DNA from 2 places in the Limnohabitans sp. 103DPR2 genome. Region 1 is predicted to be linked to the other one. Evidence: riboswitches for the same ligand, from Rfam matches in the RefSeq annotation. Region 1 holds a riboswitch; the other holds the start of a gene.
The links. A riboswitch is a leader RNA that binds a small molecule or an ion and turns the genes downstream of it on or off. The one in region 1 is predicted to bind S-adenosylhomocysteine.

Region 1 (4,210 bases):
CTTCACAGCCTCTACCACGGCCGTTGGCAAAGCGCCCGGTGGCGTGCGCCACTGAACACCTGCCGCAATCAGCCGCTGGGCCTGTGAACGAGACGCGGCCAGGCCGCGCTCTACTAACAATTGGTCAATGCGCAAAACAATCCGATCAATAACGGTAAGTGTCTGGCTTGTAAGGGCCGTTTTTAGACACACCAATGTAGGCCGCTTGTGAGTCAGACAACTCAGTCAACATCGCGCCCACCTTCATCAGGTGCAAACGCGCAACCTTCTCGTCCAAGTGCTTAGGCAACACATAGACCTTGCCGTTTTCATACGCTTCTGGGCGTGTGAACAATTCAATTTGCGCAATGGTTTGGTTGGCAAAGGAAGAGCTCATCACAAAGCTGGGGTGACCTGTACCGCAACCCAAGTTCACCAAGCGGCCTTTGGCCAGCATGATGATTTTCTTGCCATCGGGGAACACAATGTGGTCAACCTGGGGCTTGATCTCTTCCCATGTGTATTTCTCAACAGAGGCAATGTCGATCTCGTTGTCGAAGTGACCAATGTTGCAAACAATGGCTTCGTCTTTCATGGCCAACATGTGGTCATGCGTAATGACGTGCTTGTTGCCGGTGGCTGTTACGAAGATGTCTGCTTTGTCGGCAGCGTAATCCATCGTCACAACTTTGTAGCCTTCCATGGCGGCTTGCAATGCGTTGATGGGGTCAATCTCAGTCACCCAAACTTGCGCGCTCAGTGCGCGCAAAGCTTGTGCACTGCCCTTGCCCACGTCGCCGTAACCGGCCACCACAGCCACTTTGCCGGCAATCATCACGTCAGTGGCGCGCTTGATGCCGTCCACCAAAGATTCGCGGCAACCGTACAAGTTGTCAAACTTGGACTTGGTCACAGAGTCGTTCACGTTGATGGCGCGGAACATCAGTTCGCCCTTGGCGCTCATCTCGTTCAAGCGGTGCACGCCAGTGGTTGTTTCTTCGGTCACGCCAATGATTTGGGCAGACTTACGGCTGTACCAAGTGCTGTCTTCGGCCAACTTGGCTTTGATGGCGGCAAACAGGCAGGTCTCTTCTTCTGATCCTGGGTTGTTCAAAATGGATGCGTCTTTTTCTGCGCGCTTGCCCAAGTGCATCAGGAGCGTGGCGTCACCGCCGTCGTCCAAAATCATGTTGGGGCCTTCGCCTTCAGTGCCCTTGGCGCCGAAGTCAAAAATGCGGTGGGTGTAATCCCAGTACTCAGTGAGATTCTCGCCCTTCACCGCAAACACAGGCGTGCCGTTGGCGGCAATGGCTGCGGCGGCGTGGTCTTGCGTGGAGTAAATGTTGCAAGAAGCCCAACGCACTTGAGCGCCCAAAGCTTGCAGGGTTTCAATCAGCACCGCTGTTTGAATGGTCATGTGCAATGAGCCAGTCACGCGGGCACCTTTGAGGGGCTGGGCGGCGGCAAATTCTTTGCGGATGGCCATCAAACCGGGCATTTCGGTCTCGGCAATTTTGATCTCTTTGCGTCCCCAGTCGGCCAAGCCGATGTCGGCAATGGCGCAATCGGCGTTAACAGCGGTGTTTAAACGTGCGTTCATAGTGTGCTCCAAATTAAAGTTTGAAACCACTTCTCAGAGGGATGCCCAGAGGTAAATCCCGTTGAACTCAGTTGAAAAATAGAGCTCATCCCGCAGAAAAGTGGATGAGCGTCGTTGCAAAGTAGGGTTCCGAGCCTCACGTCCTCGCCATGTCTGTCAACAGAATGGGGGCCGCTGCAACGCTCCTCGGAATGGGACAAATTATACTAGCGGCATCTCTGGATTCAAAGCCAGACACCCAAATTCCCCTGGAGCTACATTGACTTACGCCCAAGAAACCCGGCGCCGCCGGACGTTCGCCATCATTTCTCACCCTGACGCGGGTAAAACCACGCTCACCGAAAAGCTCTTGCTGTTCTCGGGTGCCATTCAAATTGCCGGCTCGGTCAAGGCCCGTAAGGCTTCGCGCCACGCCACCTCCGACTGGATGGAAATTGAAAAGCAGCGTGGCATTTCGGTGGCTTCATCGGTCATGCAGATGCTGTACCGCGACCATGTGATCAACCTGCTGGACACCCCCGGCCACAAAGACTTCAGCGAAGACACCTATCGCGTGCTCACCGCCGTGGACTCCGCCCTCATGGTGATTGACGCGGCCAACGGTGTGGAAGCCCAAACCAGAAGGCTGATTGAAGTGTGCCGCCAGCGCGATACGCCCATCATCACCTTCGTGAACAAGATGGACCGCGAAGTGCGCGACCCATTGGACATCTTGGACGAAGTCGAGCGCGAACTGGGCATGCCCTGCGTGCCCATGACTTGGCCTGTGGGCCAGGGCAAATCCTTTGGTGGCATCATCAACTTGCGCACTCAAGCCATGACCGTGTTTGAGTCGGGCAGCGAGCGTTTGCCGCAAGACTTCGAAGCCATGCCGCTGTCAGAAGAAGCTGCATTGCACGCACGCTTTGGCAATGAATTTGCCACCGCACTCGAAAGCATGGAGTTGGCCACCGGCGCCTCACCTGCCTTCGACCGCGAAGCCTTCTTGGCCGGCAAACAAACCCCCGTCTTCTTCGGCTCCGGTGTGAACAACTTCGGTGTGATGGAAGTGCTAGACGCTTTGGTCGACTTGGCCCCCTCACCCAAGCCCCGCACCAGCTCACTCATTGTCAACAAGCAACCGGTCATCAAAGAAGTGCAGCCCGAAGACGCCGCCTTTGCTGGCGTGGTGTTCAAGGTGCAGGCCAACATGGACCCCTCGCACCGCGACCGCATTGCGTTTGTGCGCATGGCCTCGGGCAAGTACACCCCCGGCATGAAACTCAAAGTGCAACGCACCGGCAAAGAACTGCGTCCTACCAGCGTGGTGACCTTCTTGAGCCAACGCCGCGAAGCAGTAGACGAAGCTTATGCTGGCGACATCATCGGCTTCACGACCCACGGCGGTGTGCAGTTGGGCGACACCATCACCGATGGTGCCAACTTGCTGTTCACGGGCCTGCCTTTCTTCGCGCCTGAACTGTTCATGACAGTCATCTTGAAGAACCCTCTGCGAACCAAACAACTGCAAGCTGGCCTGGACCAGCTGGGCGAAGAAGGTGCCATTCAGGTTTTCAAACCCGAAGTGGGCGGCCCTATGTTGCTGGGCGCAGTGGGCCAGTTGCAATTTGAGGTGGTACAGCACCGCTTGAAGGCTGAATACGATTGCGATGTTCGATTGGAAGGCTGCCAATACACCGGTGCGCGTTGGATTACAGCCGATACGCCCGCGGAACTGCGCGAGTTCTTAAACGCGTATCCACAGCGCATGGCCTTGGATGCGGCCGATACCTTGGCTTACCTTTGCACCTCGCCTTACGACGTGCGTTTGGCGCAAGAGCGTTTCCCGAAGATTCACTTTCATCCGCTGCGTGAGCATGCGGGATTGGCTTTGGGATCTGCGGGCTAATGAAACCCCTGTCGGCATGGCCCCAAAGCGCCCGCGCCAACATCGTGGGCGTCTTCACCGACATTGACGACACCCTCACCACCGAAGGCGCCATCACAGGCGATGCGCTTCAGGCCCTGCACGATTTAAAAGCCGCGGGCCTCATGGTCATTCCCATCACCGGCAGACCTGTCGGTTGGAGCATCCCCTTCGCATCCACCTGGCCCGTGAACGCCATGGTGGCCGAAAACGGTGCCGTGGCCTTGCTTCACAACCCGCAAACAAAACAAGTCCATAAAATCTACCAACAAGACTTGACCACCCGCACACGAAACTTCCAAGAAATGCAGCGCATTGCCAAACGCGTGTTGCAAGAAATTCCTGGCACCGTGATGGCCCAAGATTCACCCGGCCGCGAAACCGACATTGCGTTTGACCACAGCGAGTTTCATCACCTGTCTCAAGAACAAATTCAGCAAGTTTTAAAACTGCTGAAAGAAGAAGGCATGACCGCCACCGTTAGCAGCATCCACATCAATGCGTGGTTTGGAGATCACAACAAATGGCATGGCGCGCAGTGGATTCTGAAAGAACTCACAGGCAGAGACCTCACAAAGGAACTTGACCAATGGATCTATGTGGGCGACTCCACCAACGACCAAGTGATGTTTGAGCATTTCACGCACAGCGTGGGTGTGGCCAACATCAGGCGCTTTGAGAAAGCGCTCAAGCACCTGCCGGAGTACATTGCACAGCAGGAGCGT
Region 2 (4,210 bases), 410 kb from region 1:
GGCATGAGAACCAAGGCATCGTGTCCGCCGGTGACATGCGAGATGATGTCTTGCTGGGGGCCTCTGAACGACTCGTAGCCAAACACCTCACTGAGAATGCGCAGGATGTTGCTAGAGGGCGTGGATAAAACAGAGCTTGTCACAGCGGGTATTGTCCACCATGTGATTGCCTGGATTTTGTAGACGGTTGACGCCGCCTTGCATTCTTAAGTCAATGCAAGATTCGCGGCGTTAAGAATTGCGGTTCAGGTGGTCTTGAACTGCGTGGCTTTGATCACATTGGTCCAACGGACCACTTCGTCGGCAATGAATTTTTCGGGGTCTGCCAAAGTGAAGGGGTCAGCGCCGGCTTTTTCAAGGTCCAGCAAAAAAGCGGGGTCGTTGCGCACCTTGTTGTGCGTGGCGCGCAAAAAGTCCATCACCTCGCGCGGCACGCCGGCGGGTGTGAACACCGCATTGAAAACTTGCACGCGCATGTCTGGAATACCCGCCTCAACCGATGTTGGAATATCAGGTGCCGCTTTAAGGCGTGCATCGCTGTTGACGCTCAAAATGCGTGCACGACCTGCACGGTGCTGCGTCAGTACAGCGGAGGACATGATGGGCGTGATCATGGGGACATGGCCTGCCACCAAATCTTGCATGGCGGGACCGCCGCCTTTGTAGGGTACATGCTGCACATTGAGCTTGCCGCCTTGCAGTTTGAACAGTTCACCTGTGAGGTTGGTGATGGTGCCTGGGCCGGCTGAGCCATAGGCGTACTTGCCGGGGCTGGCCTTGATCAAATTCACCAACTCTTTGAGATTGTTGGCCGGCACGCTGGGGTTGACCACGATGCAGGTGGGATTGATGCTGACCATGCCAACCAAATTGAAGTCTTTGATCGCGTCGTAGGTGGCCGTGCCAGAAGCCAGAGGATTGATGATTTGAGTGGAAGAAGTGCCCAGCAAGAGGGTGTAACCATCGGCCTTGGCTCTGGAGGCTTCTGCCGCGCCAATGGCCCCGCCAGCGCCCGCTTTGTTGTCGACAATGAAATTGGCGCCGGTATGCGCAATGGCAAATTTGACCCATAAGCGGCCAATGATGTCGCCATCGCCACCCGGGGCGAAAGGCACAATGACCTTAATAGGGCGATCGGGAAATTTGGCTTGGGAGAAGGCGGCGGAGGGTGTTAAACCAGAGAGCAGGGCGCTGCCACTCAAGGCCAAAAATTGACGTTTTTTCATGTGCTCAATATAGAGAGATTGGCAACAAGCTTCAATTGGGGGTGGGCCTGACTGTGACGAATTCTCATGAGTCAGTTTGTTTTTCTACAATAGGGGGATGAAAGCCTTGAATTACACCCGCGCGAAAGCCCTGCCAGAGATTCTGGAAAAACGCATTGCCATTTTGGACGGCGCCATGGGCACCATGATTCAGCGCTTCAAATTGAGCGAGGCCGATTACCGTGGTGAGCGCTTCAAAGACTTTGCTAAAGACGTGAAGGGCAACAACGAATTGCTGAGCCTCACACGTCCCGATGTGATTCGCGACATTCACGAAGGCTATCTGGCCGCTGGCGCAGACATGATCGAAACCAATACGTTTGGTGCGACGACCATTGCGCAAGAAGACTACAACATGGCCGACTTGGCCATCGAAATGAACCGGGCCTCTGCGGCCTTGGCCCGTGCAGCATGCGACAAGTTTTCAACACCAGAGAAACCACGCTTTGCCGTTGGCGCTTTGGGCCCCACCCCCAAAACAGCCAGCATCAGTCCTGATGTAAACGATCCTGGCGCACGCAACGTGGACTTTGAAACTTTGCGCAAAGCCTATTACGAGCAAACCCAGGCCTTGGTAGAAGGCGGCGTGGATGTGTTGTTGGTGGAAACCATCTTTGACACCTTGAATGCCAAAGCTGCCTTGTTTGCCATTGAGGAATATTTTGAAGCCAGTGGCGAACGCTTGCCCCTCATCATCAGCGGCACCGTGACCGACGCCTCGGGTCGCATTTTGAGTGGTCAAACCGTCACTGCCTTTTGGCACAGTGTGCGCCATGCGCGCCCCTTGGCCATTGGTTTGAATTGCGCATTGGGCGCGACCTTGATGCGCCCGTATGTCCAAGAGTTGGCCAAAGTGGCAGACGACACCTTCATCAGTTGCTACCCCAACGCGGGCTTGCCCAACCCCATGAGTGAGACCGGCTTTGATGAAACGCCCGAGGTTACCAGCCGTTTGCTGCATGAATTTGCAGCGGAAGGTTTGGTCAACATTGTGGGCGGCTGTTGCGGCACCACGCCAGATCACATCGGTGCTATTCAAAAGGCCGTGGGCCCCTTGGCACCCAGAGGCTTGCACACGGCGGCGTTTTACAAAGAGGCGGCCTGATCGTCCCGTTTAGCCAGTTAAAATAAGCCATCTCCAAGGAGCGTTGCAGCTCGCCGCCCATCAAGGTTGCGAGTCAGGCTTGGAGTTCAATCTGGGGCATGCCCCATTCTTATTGCAAACCACGCTCACCTGCGATCCAAGAGGTGAGTTGTGTCTTCAGTTGCTGTTCCCCCGTTAAAACTGTCTGGCTTAGAGCCGGTTCAAATCGGCACGGGTACTCTTTTCGTGAACATTGGTGAGCGCACCAACGTCACAGGCTCTAAAGCCTTCGCCCGCATGATTTTGAACGGCGAATACGAACAAGCTTTGGCCGTGGCCCGTCAGCAGGTCGAAAACGGCGCACAAATCATTGACATCAACATGGACGAAGCCATGTTGGACAGCCAAGCGGCCATGGTTCGTTTCTTGAACCTCATTGCCTCCGAGCCCGACATTGCCCGCGTGCCCATCATGATCGACTCCTCCAAGTGGAGCGTGATTGAAGCCGGCCTGCGTTGCATTCAAGGCAAAGGCATCGTCAACTCCATCAGCATGAAAGAAGGCGTCGATGCCTTCAAACAACAAGCGCATTTGATCAAGCGCTATGGTGCTGCCGCGGTGGTGATGGCGTTTGATGAAAAAGGCCAGGCCGACACCTACCAACGCAAAATAGAAATTTGCGAACGCGCCTATCGCGTGTTGGTCGATGAGGTGGACTTTCCACCCGAAGACATTATTTTTGATCCGAACATTTTTGCCATTGCCACCGGCATTGAAGAGCACAACAACTACGCGGTCGATTTCATTGAGGCCACGCGCTGGATCAAACAAAATTTGCCAGGCGCCAAAGTGTCGGGCGGTGTGTCCAATGTGTCCTTCAGCTTCCGCGGCAACGACCCTGTGCGCGAAGCCATTCACACGGTGTTTTTGTACCACGCCATTCAAGCAGGCATGGACATGGGCATTGTCAATGCCGGCATGGTGGGCGTGTACGACGAACTCGAATCCGACTTGCGTGAGCGCGTAGAAGACGTGGTCTTGAACCGCCGCCCCGATGCGGGCGAGCGTTTGGTGGAAGTGGCAGAAAACGCCAAAGGCGCGGCCAAGGACGATTCCCAAAAGCTCGCTTGGCGCGGCACACCCGATGCGCCCGTATCTGTATCGGCACGCTTGTCACACGCCTTGGTCCACGGCATCACCGACTTCATCACAGAAGATACCGAAGAAGCCTACCAAGAAATTTTGGCCAAAAACGGAAGGCCCTTGCACGTGATTGAAGGCCCGCTCATGGATGGCATGAACGTGGTGGGCGATTTGTTTGGTCAAGGCAAGATGTTTTTGCCGCAAGTGGTCAAGTCTGCGCGGGTGATGAAGCAAGCCGTGGCGCACTTGGTCCCTTACATCGAAGAAGAAAAGCGCCAGCAAGAAGCCGCAGGTCAAGACGTCAAATCCAAAGGCAAGATTGTGATTGCCACCGTCAAAGGCGACGTGCACGACATTGGCAAGAACATCGTGACCGTGGTGCTTCAGTGCAACAACTTTGACGTGGTCAACATGGGCGTGATGGTGCCTTGTCACGAAATTTTGGCCAAGGCCAAAGAAGAGAACGCTGACATCATTGGCTTGTCCGGTCTCATCACCCCCAGCTTGGAAGAGATGCAGTACGTGGCCAGCGAGATGCAAAAGGACGCGCATTTCCGTTTGCGCAAAATGCCTTTGCTGATTGGTGGCGCCACCACAAGTCGTGTCCATACTGCCGTCAAAATTGCACCGCACTATGAAGGCCCGGTGGTCTATGTGCCCGACGCCTCGCGCAGCGTGAGCGTGGCGCAAGGTTTGTTGTCTGACCAAGCTGCCACCT

Region 2: linked by a shared signal. The riboswitch ahead of metH (methionine synthase) and the one ahead of ahcY (adenosylhomocysteinase) in region 1 are both predicted to bind S-adenosylhomocysteine.

What each region holds. Positions count from the first base shown of each region.
Region 1 is NZ_CP011834.1:2,907,524-2,911,733, forward strand. It holds gene L103DPR2_RS14050 (TlyA family RNA methyltransferase) at 1-135, opposite strand, end outside; gene ahcY (adenosylhomocysteinase) at 146-1,579, opposite strand; S-adenosyl-L-homocysteine riboswitch at 1,679-1,773, opposite strand; gene L103DPR2_RS14060 (peptide chain release factor 3) at 1,839-3,467, shown strand; gene L103DPR2_RS14065 (HAD-IIB family hydrolase) at 3,467-4,210, shown strand, end outside.
Region 2 is NZ_CP011834.1:369,706-373,915, forward strand. It holds gene recQ (DNA helicase RecQ) at 1-143, opposite strand, end outside; gene L103DPR2_RS01635 (Bug family tripartite tricarboxylate transporter substrate binding protein) at 246-1,226, opposite strand; gene L103DPR2_RS01640 (homocysteine S-methyltransferase family protein) at 1,324-2,370, shown strand; S-adenosyl-L-homocysteine riboswitch at 2,400-2,504, shown strand; gene metH (methionine synthase) at 2,521-4,210, shown strand, end outside.